DNA from 2 places in the Sporosarcina sp. P7 genome. Region 1 is predicted to be linked to the other one. Evidence: predicted binding sites of a transcription regulator. Region 1 holds the regulator's gene; the other holds the start of a gene.

The links. The regulator LexA, encoded in region 1, represses DNA repair genes until DNA is damaged. The targets are predictions, from matches to a motif close to CGAACATATGTTCG.
Region 2: the regulator LexA is predicted to act here: its motif matches at 3,371-3,384, upstream of CSV60_RS12125 (YhjD family protein).

What each region holds. Positions count from the first base shown of each region.
Region 1 is NZ_PDZF01000002.1:158,917-174,274, reverse strand. Features, by position in the region: gene CSV60_RS03470 (Na-translocating system protein MpsC family protein) at 16-357, shown strand; gene fdhD (formate dehydrogenase accessory sulfurtransferase FdhD) at 372-1,187, shown strand; gene CSV60_RS03460 (L-lactate MFS transporter) at 1,393-2,673, shown strand; gene ypfJ (KPN_02809 family neutral zinc metallopeptidase) at 2,717-3,559, opposite strand; gene serC (3-phosphoserine/phosphohydroxythreonine transaminase) at 3,777-4,871, shown strand; gene CSV60_RS03445 (STAS domain-containing protein) at 4,912-5,763, opposite strand; gene CSV60_RS03440 (hypothetical protein) at 5,794-6,219, opposite strand; gene CSV60_RS03435 (YqkE family protein) at 6,305-6,562, opposite strand; gene CSV60_RS03430 (beta/alpha barrel domain-containing protein) at 6,761-7,459, shown strand; gene CSV60_RS03425 (alpha/beta hydrolase) at 7,481-8,407, shown strand; gene CSV60_RS03420 (YneF family protein) at 8,469-8,705, opposite strand; gene sirA (sporulation inhibitor of replication protein SirA) at 8,816-9,256, opposite strand; gene tkt (transketolase) at 9,398-11,404, opposite strand; gene CSV60_RS03405 (DUF896 domain-containing protein) at 11,513-11,749, opposite strand; gene CSV60_RS03400 (YneB family resolvase-like protein) at 11,817-12,470, opposite strand; gene yneA (cell division suppressor protein YneA) at 12,467-12,796, opposite strand; gene lexA (transcriptional repressor LexA) at 12,989-13,609, shown strand; gene CSV60_RS03385 (methionine gamma-lyase family protein) at 13,664-14,923, opposite strand; gene hfq (RNA chaperone Hfq) at 15,018-15,242, opposite strand; gene miaA (tRNA (adenosine(37)-N6)-dimethylallyltransferase MiaA) at 15,283-15,358, opposite strand, start outside.
Region 2 is NZ_PDZF01000012.1:27,341-42,698, forward strand. Features, by position in the region: gene hemE (uroporphyrinogen decarboxylase) at 1-47, opposite strand, end outside; gene CSV60_RS12110 (antibiotic biosynthesis monooxygenase family protein) at 343-852, shown strand; gene CSV60_RS12115 (M20 family metallopeptidase) at 1,032-2,195, shown strand; gene CSV60_RS12120 (competence protein ComK) at 2,477-3,013, shown strand; gene CSV60_RS12125 (YhjD family protein) at 2,976-3,353, opposite strand; gene CSV60_RS12130 (nuclear transport factor 2 family protein) at 3,508-4,074, opposite strand; gene CSV60_RS12135 (response regulator) at 4,135-4,815, opposite strand; gene CSV60_RS12140 (sensor histidine kinase) at 4,844-5,992, opposite strand; gene CSV60_RS12145 (YigZ family protein) at 6,143-6,775, shown strand; gene CSV60_RS12150 (LCP family protein) at 6,955-7,986, shown strand; gene CSV60_RS12155 (glycosyltransferase family 4 protein) at 8,518-9,561, opposite strand; gene secA2 (accessory Sec system translocase SecA2) at 9,850-12,213, shown strand; gene CSV60_RS12165 (accessory Sec system S-layer assembly protein) at 12,210-13,118, shown strand; gene CSV60_RS12170 (C40 family peptidase) at 13,214-13,672, opposite strand; gene CSV60_RS12175 (glucosamine-6-phosphate deaminase) at 13,931-14,635, opposite strand; gene CSV60_RS12180 (cytochrome c oxidase subunit 2A) at 14,971-15,108, shown strand; gene CSV60_RS12185 (cytochrome c oxidase subunit II) at 15,135-15,358, shown strand, end outside.

The sequences.
Region 1 (15,358 bases):
AAGAGGAAGTGCCCTATGAAGAAAGTTCATGAATTTAATGATATCATCCGTAAATTACGAAAAGACTTATTCGGAAAAGGTCCCGAACGAATTCATACAATATTTATAGATAATATGGTGGTTTCTACTCTCTATGGTAATTTGACTCCCACTGAAAAGTTCATAGCGGGAACGCCAGAGGGAAAAGAGATGGTGCATCGTGCACGAACTAGCATGATTCAGGCAGTATATGCAAAAGAACCACCTGTAGCATTGGAAGAATTAGTCGAGGCGAAGTTTCTGCATTTATTCAGCGATTTTAAAATTGATGATGATATTGCAGTTTCAGTATTTTTATTCGATCGATCGATTGACTGAAGGGAGAAAAGATTATGAAACAGCAACAACAACGATCCATTATTCGATTTCAGGATGGAAAAGTTTTTGAAAAAGCAGATCAGGTCGCTGTTGAATATGCAATCACAATTAAACTAAACCACAAAGAATTTGCGACGATCGTATGTACTCCGGAATATATTGAGGATATGACTGTGGGCTTCTTGGCTTCAGAAGGAATCGTACCTAAGTGGGAACAAATCAAAGATATTCGACTTGATCTTGAAAATGGCTTCATTTACATCGATACGGATAAAGTCTACCCTTTCTTTGAACAATTGCAGAATAAACGGTATATCACATCTTGTTGCGGCATGAGCAGACAAGGCTATATCTTTGCAAATGATGCACTGACAGCGAAAAAGATGGATAGTATTTCTGTTCAACTGATACCTGCACAAATATTTTCCTTGATGAATCAATTGGAAGAACAGGCAGAAATGTTCCGCCATACTGGTGGTGTACACAATGCTGCTTTGTGCGCTCCAGATCAATTATTATTATCCCGTATGGATATCGGCCGCCATAATGCGTTAGATAAAATTTATGGACACTGTCTGAGGAACGATATTTCTGTGCGAGATAAAATCATTGTGTTCAGCGGACGAATCTCCTCCGAAATATTACTTAAAGTCGCTAAAATTGGTTGTGAAATTGTATTATCAAAGTCTGCACCTACTGAATTAGCTTTGAGTTTAGCTGACGATTTAGGAATAACGACGGTTGGATTCATTCGTGGAAGATCTTTTAATGTGTACACACATCCTGAAAGAATCGTCATGGATACCACTAATCTTTTTTCGATTCCATGAAAATGTAATATTGACAATTTTGTGAATTACTAATATTATACTCCTTAATCACTTCTTACATTCCAGTAATTGTTTAATTATATTCCTTTTATTGTAATTTTATGACCAGGTAGTGTGTCAACTATTCTTTTACAATACCGATTAGACAAATTTTTGTTACTGGAATTGGAGCTGTGGAAGAATATTGTTAAAAGGAGGACTACGAATGAGAAAAACGAAGAACAGATGGCTGATCGCGTTATCTGCAGTAGGTATTCACATTTCTATCGGATCTGTTTATGCCTGGAGTAACTTCACTAATCCACTCATTGAAGAATTTGGATGGACCACAAGCCAAGTACAGCTGACGTTTAGTATAGCTATTTTATTTCTTGGTTTATCAGCTGCTTTTTTAGGCCATTTTGTAGAGAAATATGGTCCAAGAAAAGCAGGGTTACTTGCAGCTGTGTTCTTCGGAGTGGGCGTGACAGGTTCCGGACTCGCGGTAGGAATGTCTTCATTACCGTTGCTGTATATTTTTTACGGTATGCTAGGCGGAATTGGCTTAGGGGTAGGCTATATTGCACCCGTTTCTACACTCGTCAAATGGTTCCCTGATCGCAGGGGGCTCGCTACGGGACTGGCCATCATGGGATTTGGGTTTGCTGCAGCCATCAGTAGTCCGATCATGGAATACTTGATCAGCAATGTCGGATTACAGAACACTTTTTATATTCTCGGTGTATCGTACTTCTTAATTATGTTACTTTCTTCCCTGTATCTAGAAAAACCAGAAGAAGGATGGGCACCGCCTGGATTTATTGAAAAAGTTCGTTTAGGTAAAACGGAAGTTAAAGAAGATCTTTCTCAGTTAACAGCAAATCAAGCAGTTAAAACAAAACGCTTTTATTATTTATGGCTAATGTTGTTTATTAATGTGACTTGCGGTATCGCCATTCTCTCGGCTGCCAAACCAATGGCGATTGATAGTATTGGCATGACGACTATTCAGGCAGCCGCATTAGTTGGTGTGCTAGGCATCTTTAACGGGGCCGGCAGACTTGGCTGGGCTGCGATTTCGGATTATATCGGTCGTCCCAATACGTATACCACGTTCTTTGTCATTCAACTTGTCCTATTTGCCATTTTACCATTCACCACGAACGCAATTATATTCCAAGTGATTCTAGCCGTGATCTATACATGCTACGGAGGGGGGTTCGCCTCTATCCCGGCATATATTGGTGATATTTTTGGAACGAGACAACTTGGGGCCATCCACGGTTATATTTTAACTGCATGGTCTGCGGCTGGAGTGGCTGGACCGATGTTTGCTGCATGGATGAAAGATACAACAGGCAGTTACGAAAGCAGCTTATTATTTTTCGCCGGCTTGTTCGCAGTGGCTCTACTAATTTCCTTACTCATTCGAGTGGATATTAAAAGACTACGCAATGAAAGAGAAGGAATTATGCCAGTTGAACCCGCTATAGCCGCAACAAAATAAAAACTCGCGAACGTCACTTCGAAAGGAATGACGTTCGCGAGATTTATTTTTCCGTTTGATTAAAGGTGTCTCCACCCTCAATAGTGCCTAATTCAAAACCCCGTTCGAACCAGTACATTCGTTGTTTTGCTGTACCGTGTGTGAAACTCTCTGGAACAACATACCCTCTCGCGCGTTTTTGAATCGTATCGTCACCAACCGCACTCGCGGCAGTAATTGCTTCCTGTAAATCTCCTTGCTCCAAGTATCCTCGTCCTTTTGCATGATGTGCCCAGACTCCCGCAAAATAATCTGCTTGCAATTCAAATCTTACTAAATATTTATTAAATTCCTTTTCACTCATTTTTTGACGTAGCGGCATCACTTGATCTGAAATTCCAAGGAGCGTTTGCACATGGTGCCCTACTTCATGGGCTACTACATAGGCCATGGCAAAATCACCGGGTGCTTTAAATGAACTCTGTAATTCATTATAAAATGCTAAGTCAATATACAGTTTTTGATCACCCGGGCAATAAAATGGCCCTGCAGCTGCACTTCCGTAGCCACAAGCTGTATCCACTTGTCCTGAATAAAGAACTAACTTAGGGTTCTCATATTGAATTCCTTGTTGAGCGAATAACTCCGACCAAATATCTTCTGTATCTGCAAGCACAACCGAAACAAAATCCGCCAATTCTTTATCTTGTGCAGTTTCCACGTATGGTTGTTCAGGGACTGCTGAACTATTATCTAATAAGTCTGTTGGATTTCCACCCAAAATGAGAAATAATATAATACCAACAATTCCAAGACCACCCCCGCCTAATGCAATCGCACCGCCTCCGCCACTCCTTCCTCTTCGATCCTCTACATTTGAACTTTTTCTGCGTCCATCTGTTTTCATACTCTCTCCCTCGTTTCGGCTTTATGTGAGCTGAACTTTACATCACTATGTAGTAGCTACTTGACTTCAATTTACCCTATTTCTCACCGAAACAAACAAGACAACCCTCTTAATTGATTGGACGAATTGTTGCGAATTGGCAGTTAGCTATTCCCCATGTATGATTTTTCATATATACTTTACTTTAGAGTTGTAAACTAATGAAGGAGTGATTTTTTTGATTGAGCAAAAGTCCGTCTATAATTTTAACGCGGGTCCATCCGCACTTCCACGCGAAGTTCTTGAAAAAGCACAAGCTGAACTAGTGGATTTCGAAGAATCTGGAATGTCTATTATGGAAATGAGTCACCGCAGTGCTACCTATGAACAAGTACATAATCAAGCAATTGAGCGTTTACGTTCTTTATTCTCAATTCCTGAAAACTATGAAGTACTATTCTTGCAAGGCGGAGCTAGTCTACAATTTGCAATGGTGCCAATGAATTTCTTATCAGAAGGGAAAAAAGCTAGCTACATTATGTCTGGTGCATGGTCAGATAAAGCACTTAAAGAAGCAAAGACAATCGGTGAAGTATACGAAGCAGCTTCTACAAAAAATACAAATTATAATCGCGTCCCATCTTCTGATGAAATTACATTTAAAGAGACGGATGCCTACGTGCACATCACTTCAAATAACACGATATTCGGCACCCAATTCCATGAGTTCCCTTCTACTGGAAATGTTCCGTTAATAGCAGATATGTCTAGTGATATTCTGTCAAGACCACTTGACGTCAGTCAATTCGGAATGATTTATGCAGGTGCACAAAAAAACCTCGGACCTTCGGGCGTTACAGTTGCGATTATCCGCAAAGACTTGTTGGACAAAGCGAATAGTGAAATTCCAACTATATTGAAATACCAAACACATTCATCAAGTAATTCTTTATATAACACTCCCCCATCTTTCGGTATTTACATGTTGGGTGAAGTTCTTGGTTGGATGCAACAACAAGGCGGCATTGAGAAGATTGCAGAGCGCAATGAAGAAAAAGCGAATCTGATCTATGACGCGATCGATAACAGCAACGGTTTCTATACAGGACATGCTGAAAAAGGAAGTCGTTCATTAATGAACATCACGTTCCGTGTAGCGGATGAAGAGTTGGAAAAACAATTCTTAGAAGAGGCTAAAGAGGCGGGATTCGTTGGGCTGAATGGTCACCGTTCCGTAGGCGGATGTCGTGCTTCTACTTACAACGCAGTACCATTTGAAGCTTGTCTGGCTTTACAGAAATTCATGCTGGATTTTCAAGAAAAACATAAATAAAACCTAAAAAGCCAAGTCACTTTATAAGTGACTTGGCTTTTTACTGCTCCACAATTAAAAATTCTTTTTGAAATGCTAATTGTAAAGAACTAAATGTTTGGATATTTTTAAAGTCTAAACCAAGCTCTGTCGATGCTTGAGCAATTGCCGGTAAAATCCCCGTAATTGTGCATCTCGTCCCTAATAGAGATAACACTTTTGTCACTTGAAAAATCTGCTGGGCTACATGTGTATCAATAACGGTCACACCCGATAAATCAATGAATAAGTGTTCAATACCAGACTCTAAACTTTTCTCTGGAATGCTTTCCAACATACTTTGTGCACGCAGTTCATCCAACTCTCCAATTAGCGGTACCACGCCAATTTCGTCAGTAATTTTGATGACGGGAGAGCTTAATTCATTAATTAAGCTTTGTTGGATATCGAACTTGCCACTAATATATTCATTGTAGGCTTCTGCGAAACTAAAGTAGATCTGATCAAATGCATTATTAATGGTTTCACTCCAGCGCATATAATCATCAATTGTAATTTCGTCTTTATGGACCAAATAAAATTCTTTTACGAAGCGCCAATATGTTAAACGAACATTACTCAAAGCTTGAATTACATCTTCTATAGGTGTATTACTTTTCACTCTGCTACGGGCGACAACCGCTGCCCATTTTATTTTATTCTTCTCAAAGATTTCAGGATCATCAAGTAAACTGCTGATGACTGTTAAATTTGTGAGTTTATTTTGTTCCCGAAGTGTTTGTTCCATTTCTGGATGTGCAGTTATCGAATAAATAGAGTTTTTTTCCACTTTTCTCATTGCTAGCCAAGAAGTTGTAATTTCAGGTAGCTTTGCTAGTAAATACTCATAAAGCTTAACATCGAGCTGTTTCATCTTACATCCCCCTGGATACATTCCTCTATGTTATCGAATGTATATAATTAATTGATTAGATTCAAAGTCAAATATATTTAATATGACCCCGAGAACCGTTATGTATTTGTATATAGATTCATAATACGTGATTCCGTATTCTTTTTCATATTGCGCAATTGGAAACATATACTGTTCGTCAGTTGGGTTCGGCAAAAATTTCCAGGGTCTTGGAGACTCCTTGGATTTTTCCGCATACACATCTAATAATGTAGTATAAAAACTTTCTACCATTTCCTTAGGTAAATCATAAGATATAATAGAATCTACTGTTTCAACAGTTTCTAGATTTTTTTGCAACCAATAAACAATTGCATGCTCAATAGGTGCTGAATGAACACGTTTCAAAAGGCTTTCAGATATAAGTTCTTTTTGAAGATGTAGTTTCTTATGATACGTAATATACAAAAACTTCATTTCTTCATCTCCTGTGTAAAAGACCTTTTTATCAAACATTTATATGACAAGTATACCAATTCCCACACCTACTGTTCTAGTATTCTTAATACTTTGTTCCGTCATATCCGTATTCCTCCAGTAATTCTTCAAAACTTTTATTTTTTTCACGTTCTTTTCGCTCTTGAATGCGTTTTTCTTTTTCTTGTTCTAGTTTTATTTCTTCTTCCACTTTCATCTCTCGTTTCATTCCTTTTAATTTAGCTAACATATCATCACTTACTAAATCTGAAAGTGAAGTTGCAGAATCATCTATGATATGGTTGCTCCGATTATTTGATACTTTTCGTTGTTTTTTTGACATACTAATCACTACTTTCTATTTGATAAAGAGTTGCACATTATTGTTATATCAAGTTAATTGGCAAGGTTTTTACATTGCCCTTATTCACTTATTTTACGTACAATAGATTGAAGGAGGGATGTTTATGTATAGTTTACCAAAGAACGTAACGTTAATCGAGGTTGGACCACGCGATGGTTTACAAAATGAAAACACAGTATCCCAACTGATCAAAAATTAGCTTTTATACACGCTTTACAGCGGGCAGATATACATGAAATGGAAGTTACTTCTTTTGTATCGCCTAAGTGGGTTTCTCAAATGTCAGACTCCAAAGAAATTATGAATCGGGTAAGCAAACAAGGCAGGCAACTTGTTCTCACACCGAATGCACATGGTGTGGAGAATGCCCTAAAAGCTGGTGCAGATAGTATGGCGGTGTTTTTAGGCGTAAGTGACACATTCAACCAACATAATATCAATCAATCCACTACAGAAAGCACGGAGACACTACGACCAATTATCAATCGGCTCAAAAATAATCATCAGTTTGTGAGAGCCTGTCTTTCTACAGCATTTCACTGTCCGTATGAAGGTTTCATTCCACTTGAAAAAACTCTAGCTCTTTGTAAGAAGTTTGTCGATATGGGTGTAGATGAATTAAGTGTGGCAGATACTGATAGTATGGCAAATCCTTTAGCCAGTTTTACACTGTTTCATGAACTGAAAAAGCAATTTCCAGACATTTTGCTCACAGCACATTTCCATGATACCTATAAATTTGGGTTGGCTAATAATTACGCCTCTATGCAAGCAGGGATTGATATAGACAAAATACGTGCAGCAGTGGATGAAGTTGCACCTTATCTATCACGTCCTATTGAAACAACCATGTATAACTTATATAGGAGAAAATAGTAAATAGGAAGGAGGATTTTGTTGAGACGTAGAGTAATGTATATTTTCGGTATCACGTCAAGTGTTTTTACGGCGCTTCTAACATTTTTCGGGATACTTGTCACTAATCGTCTAATGTATTTAAAAACCAAAGACTCAGAAGTTATTTTGCAGCGCGAGATGATTGCTAAACGCTTTGATCGTCAGTGGTTTGAAACTATTAGAAAAGATGACATTTGGATCCCTTCACCTAACGGCTATAACTTACGCGCGATTTTCTTGCGGCCTTTGGATACAACGCGAACGGTTGTCATTTGCCATGGCGTAACAGAAAACAAAGTGAATTCCATCAAATATGCACGTCTGTTTGAACGTTTAGGATTTAATTCTGTTATTTTTGATCATCGGCGGCATGGTGACTCTGGTGGAAAAACAACAAGTTTTGGATTCTATGAAAAAATGGACCTGAAAGAAGTTGTAACAGCTGTTCGTAAACGTGTAGGTAAGCGCGCTTTAATTGGCATACACGGTGAATCCATGGGAGCCGCCACTACGCTTTTGTACGCAGGTACCTATGAAGATGAGGCAGATTTCTATATAGCCGATTGTCCATTCTCGGATTTCTCAGAGCAACTATTGCATATCATTCGTACGGAGATGCCGTTTAAGACTTCTATGAGTTTGCGAATCGCCAATTTATTTTTAAAAATTCGTGATGGCTATACTTCAGCGGCGGTTTCCCCCCGCGAAGTAATGAAGTTTATTGATAAACCCGTGTTATTCATCCACAGCATGGAAGACACGTTCATTTTGCCGCAAATGACGGAAGAGTTATACGAATTAAAAGAAGGCGATAAAATGATGAAGCTTTTTGCGAAAGGAGCACATGCCAAATCGTATAATGATAACCCCGATGAATATTTACAAACGGTTCAAAGGTTTTTGAATCGCTTCCGTTTATATTCATGACAATATAATAGAAAATAAAAAATCTCCGTGTCAGCGAACTTGCTAATCACGGAGTTTTACTTTATTTTTTTTTGGCTGGCTTGTCTTGAACCTTGTTCATTTGAGCCATCATTTGATTAATTTTCTTTTGAGAAGGTTTCTGTCCCATTTGCATCATCATCATACGTAACATTTGTTCATTAATTGGCGGATTGTCCTTCAAATAATTCATCATATATTTACGTGCTATGAAAAAGCCGAGAGCTACTCCGCCGATCAAAGCGACGACGATCAATAAAATTGCTATCCATAAAGTCATTACTGCCAAACCTCCCTCATAAAAATAGTTCGATTACATACTACCAAGAAGGATTATACAACATAGCAGCAGTGAATAGCAATGACTGTATGCAAATTGTGCGGAAGTTTTTACATCATCGAATTTTCTAGTATCATGCGTTCAGAGTGTTTAAGTGGTTTGAGCCACCCACATTCTTCCTGTTCATTCATCACGGCAAAAAAACGATCTGTTGAAGAGGATAGCGCTACAAATAGATCTAGATCCAACATCCGTGATCCTTGACAATACACTTGTATACTATGCGTACCCATTTTGATGAAGACTTCTCCTTTGATTAAGTGTGTCAAACGGTATTCATTATGATATGAATCCAGTTCATCAAAACTTTTCGCCAAGTTATTCTGAATGATATGATCAAGTTCTCTTTGATTTAATTGATCACATAAATATTCAATTTCATGATAGTTCGTAGAAGGACCTACTGTTAGTAGCTCAAATAATAAACGTTCACGCCCCATTATGAAGGATTGATACGCTGACTTAATTTTAAAAATTTCATACTTCCTCATAAAGAACACCTCCTACTATCTATCATAGAACTTGTCCTTAGTAAATCGTGTCAGTTTGCGGAAAACTTCCTCACTATTATTGTCGTAAAGCTGCGCAAAAAAACACACGGCTCTTTAATAAAAGCCGCGCGTTAGGTCAGTTTATTTATTTACTAGATTTGTCATTTCCTTCACGACATTTTCAACCGTAAAGCCATACTTTTCAATGACTAAGTCGCCTGGTGCACTTGCACCGAATGTATCAATTGCCATGACAGTTCCTTCATCGCCTGAGTATTTATGCCACCCGAGAGAAGCGCCCATCTCAATCGCCACTCTTTTCTTGATGTTCTTTGGCAGAACAGAATCTTTATATGCTTGATCCTGCTTCTCAAATAGATCCCAAGAAGGCATGGAGATAACACTAACGTCGATACCTTGCTCTTTAAGAGCTTTCTGTGCCTCAACCGCAAGACTTACTTCCGAGCCACTTGCAAGTAGTAAACCGTCTGCTTGCTCTTTAGTAGCAGATGATATGACATACGCACCTTTTGGTACATATTCCATCGCAAGTTCTTGTGATTTAGGCAATACTTCAAGGTTTTGTCTAGACAATACTAGGACAGTTGGCGTGTCTTTTGAAGTGGTAGCAATATGCCATGCCGCAGATGTTTCATTTCCATCAGCAGGGCGGATGATAGACAATCCAGGCATCGCACGTAATGAAGCCAATTGCTCCACAGGTTCATGAGTAGGTCCGTCTTCACCGACAGCCACGCTGTCATGTGTGAAGACATAAGTCACAGGTAAGCCCATCAATGCGGACAGACGAATAGCAGGACGTACATAATCACTAAACACGAAGAATGTTCCGCCAAACACTTTCACCCCGCCATGGAGAGCCATGCCGTTTAAAGCCGTCCCCATCGCGAATTCACGAACACCAAACCATATATTACGGCCCGCATAGTTGTCTACAGTAAAATCACCTGCATTCTTAATCGTCGTCTTGTTTGAACCTGCAAGGTCCGCACTACCGCCGAATAAAGCTGGAACTGCTTTCGCTAATGCATTGATTGACTCACCGGATGCTGAACGAGTCGCTACAGAAGCACCCGCTTCATAAACTGGCATTTGTTCTTTCAAATCAGTTGGCAGTTCATTTGCAATCGCTTGTTTGAACTGTGCCGCCAATTCTTTATGCTCGTTTTCGTAGCTTGCGAATAAATCATTCCATTGTTGCTCTGACTGAACACCCAGTTGATCCGTTGCTGAATTAAAACGGTCATAGACTTCTTCAGGAACGTGGAAGTCCTCTTCGAATGTCCACTTGTAATACTCTTTCGTAAGTGCCATTTCATCTTCACCTAATGGCGCACCGTGTGCATCTGCTTTACCAGATTTGTTTGGTGAACCATAGCCGATCACAGTTTTCACTTCAATGATTGTTGGCCCACCGGTATTGCCTTTTGCTTTTTCGATTGCATCAGAAACTGATTTTGTATCATTGCCGTCTTCTACTCGTGCGTAGTTCCAGCCATATGATTCAAAGCGTTTTCTAATGTTCTCAGAGAATGACATATCCAAATCGCCATCTAAAGAAATATCGTTACTGTCATAAAGTACGATTAGTTTGTTTAACTGAAGGTGACCTGCCATCGAGATTGCCTCTGCTGCTACACCTTCCATCAAATCACCATCTCCACACAGTGCATATGTGTAGTGATCTACAATATCGAAACCTGGCTTGTTATAAGTTGCTGCAAGATGTTTTTCAGCCATTGCCATACCTACAGACATACCAATTCCTTGTCCAAGTGGTCCAGTAGTTGCTTCAACTCCCACTGTATGTCCATATTCCGGATGTCCTGGTGTCTTTGAATCCCATTGTCTGAAATTTTTCAAGTCATCAATCGTCAGACCATAGCCACTTAAATGCAACAAGCTATAGAGTAACATCGAGCCGTGTCCTGCCGAAAGTACAAAGCGATCACGATTGAACCATTGTGGATTTGATGGATTGTGGTGTAAATGTTGCGTCCATAGTGTATAAGCCATTGGCGCTGCGCCCATCGGTAATCCGGGGTGACCAGAATTTGCTTTTTCAATCGCATCGATTGATAATGTTCGGATTGTCGTTATTGCCAGTTGATCGATTTTTTCGGTCATGCTGTACATCCTTTCCGTCCTGTCTCATATGAGTGTTTTATAGTAGATATTCCTTCTCTAGTGTAGTCAATTCCACGGTTAATTACAATGTTAATCCTTTACCTATCATCAATTTAGTGGTTTTTGATTCGCTCTAGCTTGTTTGACTTTTTCAGGTGTTACGTCATTTCCTTCTGGGTCCATTACTTTGACCGATTCGATAGTTTCACGCATACTGGAACGGAATGTTTCCAAGTATTCCTTTCTGAGCTGGGTCTGTTCTTTTGCTTCCTCGATCGATAATCCTGTTGTTTTCTTTTTATTTGCTAATTCATTAATACGTTTTATTTTTTTTTCTGAGAGCATCTTTAAAAACCTCCATAAGTTAGTCGTTTAATAAAATGTAAACAACCTGGAGGAAAAGTGCAACCTATTAGTGTTCTTGTGCCACAAACTCTTTATATCTTCTATGAACCGTGGCCTTGCTGACAGCATGACCTAATCCATTTAACACGTTTGCAATTTCTTCATATGTAAGACCTTTGTTACGAAGCGAGACAATTTCTTCTATCGGAAGCTCAAGTCTTTCACGCCCCACTCCTTGGTCAATATTTCGCAAATTCTTCGATGGATCATAGCCCCTGTCAACAGCACGCTTCATCCCTCTACGTATTTTTGCATTATGTAGTTTGCGTTGGTATTCTTCTACGATTGCCAGAATTTCCAACAACATCGAGTCCATTTCATTCAATTCTATCGTACCGTTTGAATGATTGGTAATCACGATCGTTTCACTTTTGGCAATTACATGCAATATCGCGACTCTTGCATTGCCCCGCCCTAATCGTGTTTCGTCTTGAATGAATACTGCATCCACTGAACCGTTTTGAATTCGATCCAACATGGACAGAAGACCTTCACGATCCATGTCATATCCACTCTGACGATCTGTATAGATTCCAACGCAATCATATGATAATTCAGCAGCTAATTTTTCTAGTTCTTCTTGCTGCCTTACAATAGATTGTTCTTGTGTTTCTTTTTCCGTACTCACTCGGCAGTATATTACACATTTCTTTTCCATCATTTAGATCCCACTCCTATTTCAGCTACTCGAATATCTGTTTGTTTATTAATTTTAACAGGCACACGCAGTAATTCACCTGAAACGATTTGATCCGTAGGTAATTCATTTAAAGAACGTACCTGTTCGATCCAGTGGGTAGTTGGTATATCTTCCGAGTAATTGGAAGCCAACTGCCACAGTGTATCTCCTTCATTAATAACGATCTCCATATAGTGATCTTCCTCAGCCATTTTATCGAATTGAACCCAAGCAAATGATACACAAATTACTAATAATACTGCAAAATAATAATTATTTTTAATAAATTCTTTAATAATCTCCATCATAACTCCTCCTCTAATTTACGCTTTTAGAATACATGTTCGGAATACCTGTTCTTAATTATAAGAGAACATATGATTCTATGTCAAGTAAAATTAGAACCTTTGTTTGATTAGTAATCGAACACATGTTATACTATATTCAAAATAGTGGTTCAGTATTCCATTGCTTGCAAACTAGTAGAAGAGGTGAATCTGTTGAAGAAAATATCAAAGAGACAAGAAGAAATACTTGCGTTTATAAAAGAAGAAGTACGTTTAAAAGGGTATCCCCCTTCCGTTCGTGAAATTGGAGAAGCTGTCGGTCTTGCATCAAGTTCAACGGTCCACGGTCATTTATCACGACTCGAAAGTAAAGGTTTCATACGGAGAGACCCTACAAAACCTCGCGCCATTGAAATATTGGATCCAGAGGGATTGGACGAGTTAAAAAGTGGTGTTATGCATGTACCGTTGATCGGTAAAGTTACAGCAGGTAATCCAATTACGACGATTGAAAATATTGAAGAGTACTTTCCTTTGCCGGATACATTCGGTTCATCTGAGGATGAAGTCTTCATGTTGGAGATTGTAGGGGATAGCATGATCGAAGCGGGCATCCTAAACGGAGACCGCGTGATTGTCAGGCAAACGCATTCCGCAAGTAATGGTGAAATTGTCGTGGCTATGACAGAAGAAGATGAGGCAACAGTCAAACGTTTCTTTAAAGAGAAAGACTATTTCCGACTCCAACCGGAAAACTCCTCTATGGAGCCAATCATTGTAGATCAAGTTTCTATACTAGGAAAAGTGATCGGTGTATTCCGTATGATTCATTAATGATCAAAAAAGTGTATCGAGAAACCTCAATAGGTTTTCGATACACTTTTTTCTTTATACCAATTTCTTTTCAAGTAATTGTTCCATAGAATCTAGTACTGCGGATTTTATATGCTCGTAAGTCAATCCTCCTTGAATATATGCCGTATATGGTGGCCTAATCGGACCGTCAGCTGTCAATTCAATACTAGAGCCTTGAATGAACGTTCCCGCGGCCATGATGACGTCATCAGCATAACCAGGCATATAGGAAGGCTCCGGTGCATATTGGGCATTGATTGGTGAATTTTGCTGAATCATTTGGCAGAATGCAATCATTTGTTTAGCGTTCTTAAAATTCACGGATTGAATTAAATCTGTTCGAAGCTCACTGTAATGCGGAGTCGTGTCCATACCAAAGCTGCCTAAAAATGCGGATGTGAATAGCGCACCTTTAACGGCCTGACTGACTACGTGTGGTGCCAAGAAGAAACCTTGATACATCTCCAGTAACGTATCGAGAGAGGCTCCTGCTTCAGCCCCTAGACCGGGAGATGTCATACGATATGCACACTTCTCAACCAAGTCTTTCTTACCGGCTATATAACCACCTGTTCTGGCAAGTCCACCACCTGGATTTTTAATGAGTGAGCCCGCCATAAGATCTGCTCCAACCTCAACAGGCTCTTTCATTTCCACGAATTCTCCATAGCAATTATCTACAAAGATTACAACGTCCTCTTTCATGTTACGGATTTCCTTAATAATCGCTTCAATTTCATGGATTCTGAATGATGGATTGCTTGAATAGCCTTTAGAACGTTGAATCGCCACGATTTTCGTCTTCGATGAAATCATTTCTTTTGCTTTTTCAAAATCAACTGAGCCATCTTCTTTCAAATCAATATGCCGATAAGAAATTTGAAAATCCTCTAGTGAACCTGTGTCTTTGCCATTTCCCGAAACGATAGACTCCAACGTATCGTATGGTTTACCTGTGATATATAGAAGTTCATCACCCGGGCGCAATATTCCAAACAAGCTAATCGTAATTGCATGTGTACCGGAAATGATTTGATTTCTTACGAGACAGTCTTCCGCACCGAATACATCTGAGTATACTTTTTCCAATACATCACGACCGCTGTCATCATAGCCATACCCAGTTGAGCCCGATAAATGAAAGTCGCTTACATGATTTTGTTTGAATGCTTGTAAGACTTTTCTTTGGTTAAAAAACGCAATTTCTTCTACCGTCTTCACATACGGAGCGATTAGTTCTTCCGCTTCTTGTGATCTAGTTAGTAATTCTTCATTAATGGGGGTAATTTGCATGTGTAGTACCTCATTTCATTTTGTCATATCCTATTTTAGCAGATGGAGTCTATATACCAAACGAAAGACAACAAAAAAACAGGCAAGCGCCTGTTTATAGTTCATCTTTTAAAATTACTGGTTTTGCAGGAGAATATGTGGAAATTGCATGCTTATAAATAAGTTGTTGCTTACCTTCCGTTTCCAGTAAAACCGTATAATTATCATACGACTTAATTAGACCTTTTAACTGAAAACCATTCAATAAAAAAATCGTAACAAATGTGTTATTCTTCCGTAAAGTATTTAAAAACGTATCTTGCATATTTCCTTGTGCCATTCAATTGCCTCCTTGTCACTGTTATGTAGTTATTCCATACTCACTTCTCAAAATCCTTTATTATCTTACAGGTTGTTTGAAAAATTTCTTCCTCTGACTGATTAGCATCTACCCAC
Region 2 (15,358 bases), on a different contig from region 1:
TCTTCGCCTCTCGCAGCACGTAATAGCGTATCGTTAAAAGTTGACATATTCAGAGATACCTCTTTCCATATTTTTAATTTCTTTCACGTAACTCTTATACGTTCTCATGATAAACCGTTGACAGGTCAATGTATAGTGAATTGCGCCTTTGTCATAATTTTGTGCTAGGATACCCCTCACTTCTGCCATGCTTTAGACAATCATTCCTAACTTGCTTGCAATTAGTGTTTGATTCGGGAGATTTAAGGGAATTACTCTAGGTAGAATCATACACTGGTAAAGAGTGCTTTTAATCAAACTTAGCACACAGACGATCGTTACTAGCCAAAGGAGGAATTTTATATGAATATTTATATGACAACTGGCACGATGGGTTTTATGGAGAAAATCAAAAACCAACATGCTGATGAGTCAATACTTTTAATGAATGGCGGCGGCAATACGCTGTTGCTACATGAGACGAACGGCAAGAGCATATTTCAAACGCCGAGGAAGTTCGAAGTGGTAGGTTCTTACGGTAGCCTGACAGAACCTGGATTCTTCGCAATGGACAACGTCGCGGTGACAGATGAAGGCAAACCTATTTTCGAACATCAGTACAAGCACCTAGGAGAAAAACTGCAAAACATGCCCGGTTTCGTAGCATACCGCTTACTGCGTCCAATCGGATCAGATACGTATACATTGCTGACACAATGGACAGAGCGACGTTTGTATGACATCTGGTATAACTCCCCTGGTAATCAATTATCCGATAAGACGGTTTTTAAGGATGCAGGTGGTGCTACACAACATATCTTCACAAGCGCTCCATATACTACACATTATAAAACACCTACTGAGGAGGTTTGACGTTTTGACGTCAGACCTTCTTTTTTATGTTGAAAGTTGTCAACCCTATAATTTACACACTCTATTTAGTCACTTCATTTACCCAAAAGTTTAAAACACGTAGTTTGCGATGTGGCCTACTGCTTGCTATACTGAACGAGTTGATTGACTTATTTGTCTATTTGAAAGGGGTTTTATTAATGAGAGAACAATTATTTCAGAAACTAGAACAATCTTATGACGATATGGTAGAGATCCGCCGATATTTACATATGAACCCCGAAGTGTCATTTAAAGAAACGAAAACCGCAGCTTATATCGCTGACTTTTATAAACGTCTCGGAGTAGAAGTACGTACTGGAGTAGGCGGCAATGGTGTCGTAGCAAGAGTCAAAGGTACAAAGCCAGGAAAAACAGTTGCTTTGCGAGCAGACTTTGACGCATTACCTATTCAAGATCAAAAAGATACATCATATGCATCCACTATACCTGGTGTCATGCATGCATGTGGACACGATGGTCATACCGCCACGCTCCTTCAATTAGCAAAAGCTATGAATGAAATGCGTGATGAGCTTTCTGGCGAATACGTATTTATCCATCAACACGCAGAAGAATTGGCTCCAGGTGGCGCCATTGCAATGATCGAAGACGGTTGTTTAGAAGGAGTCGATGTCATTTTCGGCACGCATCTGTGGTCACTTTTCGAATCAGGTGTCATCTATTATGCTTCAGGCCCGATCATGGCTGCAGCGGATCGATTCAATATTACCATTCAAGGAGCTGGCGGCCACGGTGCATCTCCCCATCAAACGAAAGACGCTATCGTAATCGGTTCACAGCTTGTGATGAACTTACAACAAGTCGTCTCAAGACGTGTTGACCCCATCGAATCAGCTGTACTATCCATCGGCTCATTCGTCGCAGAAAACGCTTTTAATGTCATCGCTGACCAAGCTGTTCTGGGCGGAACTGTTCGTACATTCACCAATGATGTACGCAACCTCATGGAATACGAAATAAAGCGTGTAGCTGAAGGTACAGCCTTGGCTCACGATTGTGAAATTACTGTAGAATACTTCCGTGGATATCCGGCAGTGATCAATCACGAAAAAGAAACAACCTACCTGAAAACTGTTGCTGAATCCATTGCGGATCTAAGTGGTGTAGAAGAAATGCAACCACAAATGGGTGGAGAAGATTTCGCCTACTACCTTGAAAAAGTTCCGGGTACTTTCTTCTTCACAGGTGCCCGTCCGGCAGAAGCCTATCCTCACCACCATCCACGTTTTGACATTGATGAAAAAGCTATGATTGCAGCAGCTAAGACGTTAGGCGCAGCGGCTATTGAGTATCAAAACTGAAGTGAAGTCATACACTGAAGATCACGCCTACGAAGGTAGCGTTGTCTTCAGTTTTTTTAATTTCACTGTACGATTACTATTTGAATTGGCTCACCGCAGTATTTCCCAAACGCGTCCGCCTGCTACATCAATCCACATCATTTCTTCACCTATCCATTACTAATCGATAAAATTCACCATATTAATAGAGTATTTACTATTTTCCAACATTACAGTTGATTTTAGTTTTTTCTATACTATAATTAATACGTATATGGTCCTATAAAACTGGGGGGAACAACATGGCTAATCCACATTATCTATCATCTTATATTGTTACATTTCATACTTTTGCATTACTTCATGGACAACATGCAAATCCGTACTATACAAAAGTAGTAGAAAGCGACCGGACTTTTATTGTCGAGAAAACACCACTAGAAATTATGAGAGATTCTTGTGCACATTACCGTTCCAACTTTGAATCCATTATTAACAGTTCCAAAATTGATTTGAAAAATCGTCCAAAGCCACCGATCATGCTGACCCATTCAAATGACCGGCCTTTATTATTTTTCCCTTTGCTGTCCCCCACTTTACATAAAAACTCATGGGTAGCTTATCATGCAGTAAAAGACGTTGTTCAACACGAGGACGGCGTGACCGTTATGTTAAAAAATGATACGCAAATGCAATTGGATACTTCGATAGCTACTGTTTATCGCCAAATGGCGCTATCACATATTTTGTTTCAACGATTTGAAAACGCTCAAGAGGAATTGCGAAGTTCCTATTATATGATCATGGAGCCGAAGAGTTCTGATTCGACAATTTCCTAATATACAGATTCAGTAACTCTTCTGACCGGTTACGTAAGCGAACATTTAAATAACGACGCATATCTTGATAGCCATCATATAAAAATACATATTCCGTAAATAGTTCATCTGTTGAATGGCGTATCACTCGCATTTTATGCTCTTGTAAATACAAAGCAGTGGTTCGTAAATCAGCAGAAACTGTGTTCATCGTTTCGTCTAACAAATTAAGATATGGACTTTTCAATTTAAACGGAACCTCCTCCAGTAACCGACGGTCTCGTTCCATAATCGTCAATAACATAGGAAGGTAAATGTAGTTTTCCAAATATGGCATTGCCTCTGCGGGGATCAAAGGCATTGATATCGCCTCCTAATAGAACATATGTTCCTAAAATGATTATAATTCCTTTAGCGAAGAAAAGCAAGCGCTATTAGTATGGCTTTTTCGCATAAAAAAACTCCCAGTTGTACGAACTGGAAGTTTTGACACTCAATCGATAGTTAAAACAAGTTTATTCGTTTCCTGGTTCATCACCAATAAAGTGGATAGAGAACACTTTCCATGTCCCATCTTCTTTCGTGAAAACAGTTACTTGGCGACCTTCGGGTGCATTTTCTACTCCTGTCTCACTGTCCGTGAATGTCGTTTTCAACGTAGAAAATACCTGTGCGCTATCCTTTGAATACTTTACAATCGTTTCATTATCTGTTTCACGTTTCATCGTAGTATTCTCAAGCATTTCTTCCATAGCCTGACGCTCTTCTTCCAGATCATAGCCTTCGGTAGAAAGCGTAGCAAGATAACCTTCTACGTCTTGATTGTTCAATGTTTCGATATAGCGTTCAAAAGCCGCTAGAATTTCATCTTTATCTTCTTTTGGCACATCTATAGCTTCTTCCACTTGGTCGCCTGACATGCTGAACCCTACTTTTTTATCGTCTACTCCATGATCGATAGCACCATTGCCCGGTGCAGCTTCGCTAGTTTCTGGATGGTTCTCGTTTGTTTCATCTGGGTTATTACATGCGCCTAATACGAACGCTAAAGCCATGGACGCGACTGCCACTTTTTTCTTCATATGCTCCTCCTACGTAGAGAAAAAGGCCTTCTACGTACAAAGACCTTTTTCATTCTATTATTATTTTACTTCTACCCAACCATTTTTGATTGCTGTAACAACAGCTTGTGTCCGGTCATTTACGCTCATTTTTTGCAAAATGCTGGAAACGTGGTTTTTCACCGTTTTTTCCGAGATGAAGAGCGTTTCACCAATCGTCCGGTTACTCTGGCCATCTGTTAATAATTGTAGAACTTCACACTCACGCTTCGTCAATAAATGAAGGGGGCGACGAATGTCGTTCTGCTGGAAGGATCCTTTATGTTCTCTCTCACTCAAACGTCGGAATTCTGTTACTAGATTATGCGTGATTTTTGGATGTAAGTATGATCCACCATTTGCTACTACTTTGATTGCTTGAATAATTGCGTCTGCATCCATTTCTTTTAGCATGTAGCCGAGAGCGCCTGTTTTCAAAGCATGTGTAACATAGGACTCGTCGTCGTGAATGGATAGCATGATAACGCGCGCATTTGGAAACTCTTTCACTAATTGCTCCGTCGCGTCTACACCATTCATGCGTGGCATATTAATATCCATCAGCACTACATCTGGCTCATACTCTCTATACAATTCAACTACTTCGACACCATCGTCGCCTTCTGCTACTACGTTAAACGATTCTTCAAAATCCAAAATTCGTTTAACTCCTTCACGGAATAATTGGTGATCATCTACTATCAAAATTTTTGTCGCTTCCATTTCCTATTCCTCCCAGTAATTACCTTACTTACAGATCTTCGTCCAATGGAATTTGAAAAAGAATCGAAGTGCCTTCCCCGACTTTCGAGGTGACTTTCATTTTTCCTTTCAATAACTCCACACGTTCTTGCATTCCAATGAGACCGAATGATTTCTCTTTTACTTCATTTGTATCAAAGCCGAGGCCTTGGTCTTTAATCAATATATTAACCGATTCACGTAACCATTCGATTTTCACCCATATTTCATCAGTTTTCGCATGTTTAATACTGTTATTTACTGATTCTTGTATGAGACGGAAAATACCTACTTCAAAATTGGAAGCAAATCTTTTTTCTGCTCCGTTACTTTGAAAATGAATGATTAGCGGCGCCTCGTACTCGCTAATGGTCAATAAATACTTTCGCAATGTCGGAACAAGCCCTAAGTCATCCAAAGCCATTGGTCGCAAATTATAAATGATACGACGTACTTCAGATAACGCTCCCCTAACCATTTCTTTTAGGTAAGACAGCTCTTGCATTGCTTCTTCAGGACCTTGCCGAACAAACGTTTTTTCGATTAAACCGGAACGCATCAAGACATTGGCTAGCATTTGCGCGGGTCCATCATGAATATCACGTGATAAACGTTTACGCTCTTCTTCTTGGGCCTGGATAATCTGAATTGCAAAGTCTTGTTTATGGCGTGCAGTTTCCAGTGCTGTAGTTACATTTTTCAAATCAGATGTTAAATATGTCATCACAGTGGTTACTTGGTTAACAAGCTGGTCTGCCCTTTCAATTGTCGAGAGCAGCAACATAAGTCGACGTTCAAGTTCATCCCGTCTTTCACGAAGTTGTTTCTCTTCCATTTTATTAATGGAGGCGCGTACAAGCAAGTCATTTGCCACACCATAAGCTTGTTTAACTTCTTCTTCACTATATGTTACAAAGTCTTTTGATACAGTAGCAAGACGCTTTCTAGAATGGCGTGATAGGTTCTCTAGAGAATCCCCTTCAGTTATCACATGAGAAATACTTTCTTTCACTTCTGCTAACTCTGTTTGCATTTCTTCATAACTTCTGCGGCTTTGTTCACTAATTAAGAAGATATCGCCTTTTGAACGATCCATTACATTAACCATGTTGCCAAATATTTTCTCCATCTGTTGAATGTCAATTGCCTTGTCGTTCAAATAACTCCCTCCCGCACTTGTTTATGTGAAAATTTGCAAAGTGAGCATTATTGCAGTTTAGCCTAAATACTTATACACTTCTTATACAGTATATCATTTTAATGATGAGAAAGTATTATAAGTATATTACAAATGTAGGGGGAACGACAAATGCGAGCTAATTATAAAACCGTAAAACTGTACGGAGAGAGTGAATTCGTCATCCAAAAATCCCGTTTTCTGTCATTTGTCAAGAGAGTCGAGACAGAACAAGAGGCATTGGACTTTATTCAGGACATCAAAAAGGACCATCATACAGCTACACATAATTGTTCAGCTTATATCATAGGAGAACATGACCAGATCCAAAAAGCGAACGATGACGGTGAACCTTCTGGTACAGCCGGCTTTCCTATTTTAGAAGTTCTAAAAAAGCAACACCTAAAAGATACCGTGATTGTCGTCACTCGCTATTTCGGTGGCATCAAACTCGGTGGTGGCGGATTAATCCGCGCTTATGGCAAAGCAGCTTCTGAAGGCATTGCCGCAACAGGTGTTGTGGAAAGAAAATTACAAGCACAAGTTAAAGTTTCTATTGATTATACATGGCTAGGTAAAGTAGAAAACGAAGTAAGGCAATCCGACTACCCGTTAAACGACATCATCTATGAAGAGGACGTTGAACTCTTTTTATATGTTCCTGAAGAAGATCAAGAGATTTTTGTGAAATGGATGATGGAATTAACGAACGGCCAGGCAATCATCGCCACAACCGGACATAAATTCCTAGAGTTCGACATCTGACTATACGTCCAATCGAAAAGCGGGTATAATGGTAGAAGGTGGATCCTATGAGCATTAGGTCTAATTTTATTTGGTCACTATGGATTTTTATGTGAAGATGTGTAACTTATCACCAGAATCAACTTCCCATAGATTCGCCATTGACGGTTTTTTTCTGCCGTACACCCTGGAGGTTTAAAATGAAAAGAGAAGAATATCGGAAAATGAAGGTTTCTAAAACGAAGCGCTTTTTAAAAATAGCATTTTGTACGTTCATTATCGCAGCCGTAGTTATTTCTACTTATGCATTCAAGCTTCATAACCAAGCAATGAATGTACTAGATCGTTCGTATGAACCTATCGCCAAGCAAGATCCGCCAGAAATATATGTAGAACCTGCAAAAGATAAAGTGTCGATTCTATTGATTGGCGTAGACGAAAGCGAAGCACGCCAGGATCATGAAGTGCACGGAAGATCAGATGCTTTAGTGCTTGCAACTTTGAATCCTAGAACCAAAAGCATCAAACTCGTCAGCATACCTCGTGACTCCTATGTTTATATTCCACAGGTAAACTATAAAGATAAAATTACACACGCCCATGCGTACGGTGGAACGAAAGCTTCTATTGATACAGTTGAAGAACTATTTGATGTTCCAGTCAACTATTACGTCAAAATGAACTTTAATGCATTCATCGATGTTGTAGATGCACTTGGCGGTGTAGAAGTTGAAGTTCCATACGAGCGTATCGAGAAAGATGAAAATGATAAAAATGCGATTCATCTAATGCCAGGACTTCATCGCCTGGACGGGCGCCACACATTGGCTTTAGCACGTACTCGTAAACTAGATAATGATATCGAGCGCGGTAAACGTCAGCAAATGATTCTTCAAGCCATGATCAAAGAAGCGACATCGATTACATCCATTACAAAGTACGGGGACGTCATCAATGCACTTGGCGATAACATGAAGACCGATATGACATCCAAGCAAATATTGTCGTTTATTCAGTATATAAAAAGCGGACTACCGGACGTGGATACCATCACATTAACAGGCTATGACGATATGTCGACAGGTACGTACTATTACAAATTAGATGAGCAGAAGCTAGAAGAAGTAAAGCAGATTTTAAAATCCCACTTAGGGTTCATCCCTGACTCCTCTTCTCTAACCGAGCTAGACACGGATCAATCCTCCGCATCCGTTTACACCAATTATCAATAGCTTATTCAGAAGCGATGAAGCCCTTTCCGGTTTCATCGCTTTTTTGTGGAGAATGAAAGGTAGGGGGTTGTGGAATCTAGGAGAGTTAGTAAAGGAAACTTAAGGTTTTGATTTTACATCTTTAAATCCAGAAAACACCACAAAGTTAGTCGTATGCGTTAGTTTTTCACTTATTACATTCAAGTTCATATGACTAGGACCGTGATATCTTAATCTAAAATCATTAATTTCAGAAAACCACACTAGTTGATCGTAAGTGGAAGGCGGCGAGTGCAAAGATGTGCTCCTAACGCTTCGCTTTTACTCGCAAAAGCCGTTCTTCGTTACGGCTCTTCCCGCAGGATCAGCGTGCGCCTTGAGACCCTGGACTGAACGAAGTGAGGGAAGCGGCTCAAGCCACGCCCTCGGGAAAGCGTCCGCCTGGAACGTCGATCAACGGTACCCTCCCCCTCAACAATCACTTCTTCTTTAAACATTTCAGCATAAAAAAAAGCCCTCATCCGCTTCGCAGCAGACAAGGACACGTTTTTCTTATTTACCAATCATGCGTACTAAATTTAACAACGGACGATAATTCGCTCCTGCCAGACCAATCAACTCTACAAACAGTTCAATCACAATCAGCATGACGAAGACCAGAAGCAATGCGCCCCACACTGTTGCTTGTGAGAACAATACAGCGGCTGCTCCGAAAAGAATTGCAATACCATAAATCGTAAGCACAGCTTGTCTATGCGAGAAACCTACGCGCAATAAACAGTGATGCAAATGCGACTTATCTGCTGCTGTAATAGACTGTTTCATGCGAACGCGTCTAACAATCGCGAAGAATGTGTCTGAAATCGGAACGCCTAGCATGATAATAGGAATAACAAGTGATACAACGGCGACATTCTTAAAGCCGAGTAATGCCAGTACCGAAATCATAAATCCGAGGAACAGCGATCCAGTGTCGCCCATAAAAATTTTCGCTGGATGAAAGTTGAACACTAAGAATCCAAGCGAACTAGCTGCCAATATGGAAGCTGTTGCAGCAACAAAGACATCTCCCATTAATAAAGCCATTACCGTAATGGCAATGAGCGCAATAGTGGAAACACCTGCTGCTAAACCATCTAATCCATCAATCAAATTGACAGCGTTCGTGATTCCGATGATCCAAATGATCGTGATCGGAATACTGAAATAACCAAAGTCAAGCTGACCTAGAAACGGCAAGTTGATGAATTCAATTTGTAATCCGCCCCATAGAACCACAACTAACGCAGCCGCTAGTTGGCCTAACATTTTTGCTTTTGCTGTGATTTCCAGCATATCGTCTAAAAAGCCAATCATGACGATCAGTACCGCACCGATTAGGATGCTTACTGCGTGCTCGTCTTTCGGCAATAATATAGCATATCCAATAATAAACGCTCCGAAGATTGCGAGCCCGCCGATTCTAGGCATGATTCTCGCGTGAACTTTCCGATAATTGGGGCGGTCAACCGCACCGATCCGATACGCGAATTTGATGACTAGCGGTGTTAGTATGATTGCAGCGATAAAAGCTACAGACATTGCAATGAATAACATGTCTTTCCTCCCCAAATAGCATTAAGTACATATCTCCTTGTAGTATAACATAATTTTTGCTAGAGTTCATCATTTAGCATGCATTACTCATCTATTCCCTTACTCGCTTACTTGCAAACCCTAATTAATACCGCCACAACGAGGATTTAACCATTTTACATGTGGTACATTGTGATCAATCTATTGTTCTTCTCTATCTATATATAGATAGTCTTTTATCGATCCTTTTGGTAAAATAGATAGGAATCTCTCATTTAAGATAGAGATTTATAAAGGAGCGTCTAATTCATGTTAAAAATCTTTAAACGTAGAACTGGAACGAGTGAACGACAATTGCGTAAATACCGCAAAATTGTGGAGCAGATTAATTCACTAGAACCTAAATATATCGCTATGTCTGATGATGATCTATCTGGAATGACAGATCAATTCAAACAACAGTTGGAAGACGGCGCAACTGTCGAGACCATTATGCCGGATGCATTCGCAGTCGTACGTGAAGCATCTAAACGGGTTCTCGGTATGCGCCATTTTGATGTGCAACTAATCGGTGGTGCTGTATTAACAGAAGGTAATATTGCTGAAATGCCGACCGGTGAAGGGAAAACACTCGTCGCTTCTCTCCCATCCTATGTACGCGCGCTTGAAGGTAAAGGCGTTCACGTCATTACAGTCAATGATTATCTGGCAAAACGAGACTTTGATCAAATCGGTCAAATTCATCGCTTCCTTGGATTGACTGTTGGATTGAATGTTCCGATGATGCAAGGACCAGCGAAGCAAGCCGCCTACGAAGCAGATATTACGTACGGTGTTGGAACAGAATTCGGCTTTGACTATTTACGGGATAACATGGTGCAACACACTTCTCAAAAAGTGCAGCGGCCTTATCACTTCGCTATTATCGATGAAGTCGACAGCGTCTTGATCGACGAAGCGAAAACACCATTGATTGTAGCAGGCAAAACGCAAGCCGATGCGGATCTTCACCATATCGCAGCTCGCCTAGCCAAACGCTTTAAAGTAGATGAAGATTTTGACTTTGACGAAGCAACAAAGGCAACTTCCCTTACCGAAAAAGGTATTGAAAAAGTCGAGAAAGCATTCGGTATTGGGAACTTGTACGATTTAGATCACCAAACACTTTACCACTACGTCATCCAGGCTGTCCGTGCGTTCGTCATCTTCAAGCGTGATGTCGATTACATCGTACGAGACGGAAAAATTGAATTGGTAGATATGTTCACTGGCCGCATTATGGAAGGTAGAACCTTATCAGATGGTCTTCACCAAGCAATTGAAGCAAAAGAAGGCGTCGATATTACAGACGAAAATAAAGCACAAGCTCAAATTACCATTCAAAATTATTTCCGTATGTATCCAAAGCTTTGCGGAATGACAGGTACTGCAAAAACTCAGGAGAAGGAATTCCGTGAAGTCTATAATATGGATGTAATCCAAATCCCGACGAACCGCCCACGTGCACGAATCGATGCTCCTGATTGCGTTTTCAGAACGACAGAGGAAAAGTATAAAGCAGTAGCAAAAGAAGTAGCCTCTCGTCACGCAAAGGGACAACCTGTATTGGTCGGTACTACATCTATTCTCCAGTCCGAAGCAGTCGCCAAGTATTTACGTGATGAAGGATTGAAGTTCCATCTATTAAATGCGAAAAGTGTCGAACAGGAAGTTTCATTGATTTCCGAGTCTGGACAAGCGGGCAATATTACCGTCGCTACGAATATGGCAGGTCGCGGAACGGATATCGTCCTAGGTGAAGGCGTGGAAGAAAACGGTGGACTATTTGTATTAGGTACAGAAAAACATGAAAGTCGTCGTGTAGATAATCAGTTACGAGGCCGTTCAGGTCGTCAAGGTGACCATGGAGAAAGTCAATTCTATCTTTCTTTAGAAGATGAAATGTACATACGCTTCTCTCCTGAAGAACTCGAGAAATTCTTGACGAAAGTCCGTACGGATGAGAATGGTAAAGTACTAAACCCTGAAGTAGATGAACTAACGGAACGCACACAACGTATCGTGGAAGGCGCGCACTTCTCAATGCGTGAGTATAATCTAAAATTAGATGATGTCATTAATGATCAACGTGAAGTAATCTACTCTTTACGCAATCGCGTACTTGAAGGCGAGGACATTTTCGATAAACTCAAGACGATGTTGTCAGAAACAGTGGAGTTCGTTGTGTTAGATAGTTGCCCAGATAATGAAATTGCCGATAACTGGGATTTTGATCGTATCGAGCGGACTATGAACGCACTTTTACTGACGCCTGTAAGTCTTCCCAATTCATTAGATAGAACCGCAGATATAATGAAAGAGTACGATGAAGAAATGGCAGAGTTGTTTGCATTTATTGACACTTTCACTGATAATGAACAAGTGAGCCAACTGTTGCCACAAGTCATGTTGAGCTATATTGACACGATGTGGGTTAAGCATTTGGAAGTAATGACTCGTCTAAAAGAAGGAATTGGATTGCGTTCATACGGACAAGAAGATCCTATGCGTATTTACCAGCGTGAAGGCTTGCAATTATTCGCCAAGCACTATCAACGCCTACGCCGGGATATTGCGTCTGAGATTATCGCATTCATGAAGCAACTCAATACAGAACAGGAGGTTTCCCAATGAAACTCTTCAATTTATTCAAAAAAACCGAAAAAACCGGATTGGACAGTACAGTTGAATCCGAAGAAATTTTAGAAAATAGTCAAGCTGTTTCAGGCGATGAAGATATCGAAACAGAACTATCTCTTCATGAGCAATGGAATCTTACACAGGAGCAGGAATATGTTTTTCGTTTCCTAGCAAATGAACTAGAGCCTTTAAAACCAAATCAAATCTCCTTATCAGGTATCGATATCGATTTGGAACCTGCAAACGGTAGCTGGTTAGTTAAAGCATTCTTCCGTTCTTCCCTTGATCAAGCGATCACTGTAGGCGAAATCGAGTTATTATTACTTGATGAAGAGGGCAATACAGCCGCATCTGCGGAGTTCGATTTGAATGAGTTAGGTGAAATCCCAGCGCGCAGCGCACGTCCATGGGTATTCGTTTTCGAAAAGAAAGATCAATTAGTAGAAGAAATCCCTGCAGCGAATTGGAAGCTTGCATTCAACGTTCACTCGATGATGCCACATCAATTAGAATTAGCACCAACATGGGAAGAACAACTCCCTACTGAGCAAAAAGAAGCGTTATCAAAAATAGTCAACGATCTTCCGAAATTAAAGCCACGCGAAGTAAATATCGCCGGTTTCCAAATCCAATCACAAGATGAAGGTACGATTGCAGCATCCGTTTTCGTTCGTAACGGCCACTCTAAACAAATCAATATTGAAAAGTTACCGCTTGAATTGATTGACGCAACAGGAGAATTGGTAGCTCGGGGAACATTCGACCTTAATCCTCCACTTTCCGTGAAAGCAAACAGCACAACTCCTTGGACATTCATCTACCCTAAGGAATTAGTGAAGAAAGAAGAACCGGATTTCTCTCGTTGGACAATCCGCGTTCCACAAGACGCAACTAATTAATACTTGCCGGATAAGATGGGGACTCCCCCTCTCTATCCGGTATTTTTTCGCAAAAAAAATCGATCCTCCAGGTAGGAGGATCGATGTCTCTTCTATTAAATACCCGCAACACGCTTCGCACCTATATAGCGCTTGCCCCAATACGTATCATTTACTCTATCAACACGCACACCTTTTGATGTAGAAGCATGTGCGAACTTGCCATTTCCAACATAAATTCCAACGTGAGAAACACCGCGTCCTGTCGTGTTAAAGAAAACTAAATCACCATTACGAAGGTTTGATTTCTTTACAGCACGCCCTGATGCATACATCGCGCTTGAAGTTCTTGCTACTTTTAAACCATTTTGCTTGAATACATACCCAACATAACCTGAGCAATCAAACCCTGCTCTAGTCGTACCGCCATAGCGATATTTGATTCCCGTTAAACTAGTTGCTGTCTTTGTGATATTTGTTGTTTTACCCGCTGCATCTGCTTGTCCCGCAAATGGTGAGACGATTAAAAGTGTGGAAAGTGCTAGGACTGAAATAATTTTTTGTAATAGATTCATAAGTTCCTCCATAATAGTATGTATTTTCCATTGTGTACTTGTTTATTTATGTATCCATATCTTAGCATTTTCCAAACTCTAGATTTATTACAGTAATGTAACAATATTATTTCAAAAACAAACACTATGTTACGCTTGAAATATACATGTCTAAAATTGGCAAAGCCATGTACCAGGTTGATTGTATTGTACAAAAAAAGACTACCCTAGAAGTCAGCTTGCACTTCCAGGATAGTCTCTAATAATACTCTATTCTACTCAATCAAGCTGTAAATCAGTGATCACAACTACATCCTTATGACGCAATAGCTTTGTAATCGGCCACTCCGTTGTGACCTCTCCAGCTTTCAATTTCTCCATCGCCGGACGCTTCTTCTCACCAAACGCCACCATGATCAACTTCTTCGACTTTACAATAGAAGAGATCCCCATCGTTAATGCGTTATTCGGAATCTTATCATCGTTTTCGAAGTACTGACTATTAACGCCCAGTGTAGAGTCTGTCAGCGTCGCAACATGTGTTACAGAATCAAATGGTGTTCCTGGTTCGTTGAACGCGATATGACCATTCTCCCCTACTCCAAGAAGTTGAATATCTAGCGGGTGAGAATTCAATTTATTCTCGTAATCTTTACACTCCTGATCTAAATCTTCAGCCATGCCATTCGGAATATGCGTTTCTTTGAACGGCTTTTTACTGAATAGATGCTGATTCATAAAGTATGCATAGCTATTCGGGTTTTCCGCGTCAATACCGACGTATTCATCTAAATTGAATGCAGTAATATTTGAAAAGTCTAACGACGAATTAGTCCATTCATTGTAAATCGGAATCATCGTGCTGCCTGTAGCCAATCCCAGTACATGCAATCTATTATTATGAAGTTCTTCAGAAATCAGTTTAAATACTTCTTTGGCCCCTTCATTGGGGTTTTCTACTGTTATCCATTTCACATTTTCCATTTCACACACCGGCTTCCTAGGTTTTACCTAATTATATTGTAATTTCAATCCAACATACGGTCAATATTGAACCCCTGTTACCTCACTCTTTATTCCCCAATTTACTCACTGTTACACTTGAATTTTTATGCATCTGACATATTTCCTTTAGTTCCTTCAACCTAGTCCAAATCGCAAATACAACGAAATGTATATGACAAAAGCATGTAAAGTGGTTGAACATATTGTGAACATAACGTTTAATCTTCTATTCATAGGGATTTCCCTAATACTTTATTCCCTCGCTAGTATTATGATAAAAGTATGAATTCCATTTAGACGAGGAGGTGGCCGTATTGAGCAAGAAGATATCTTCTACAAATCAACCAAAAGAAGAAGCGAATTTAAAAGGTACCCTGATCATGGTGATGATCATCGGGATCGTCATTCTTGTCATGTGGTTCGGCGCTTACGGATTATTCTTATCTAGATAATAACTAGCATTAAAGGAGGAAACACTATGCATTTGCATAAGTATGAAAAAGTATGGATTGTGTTCGGTTTAGCATCATTGGTTTTATTCTTACTCATTATTGGCTTTGCTGCATTCTGGAAAGGAACACATCCACAAAGTCATATCGAAACAATCGATCCACAAAACGTCGAAGCGAACGAATCATTCCAACCTGACAATCTCGGTTTGACAGAAGTTGCTGACGGTAAATACGTTGTCAATATGGTCGC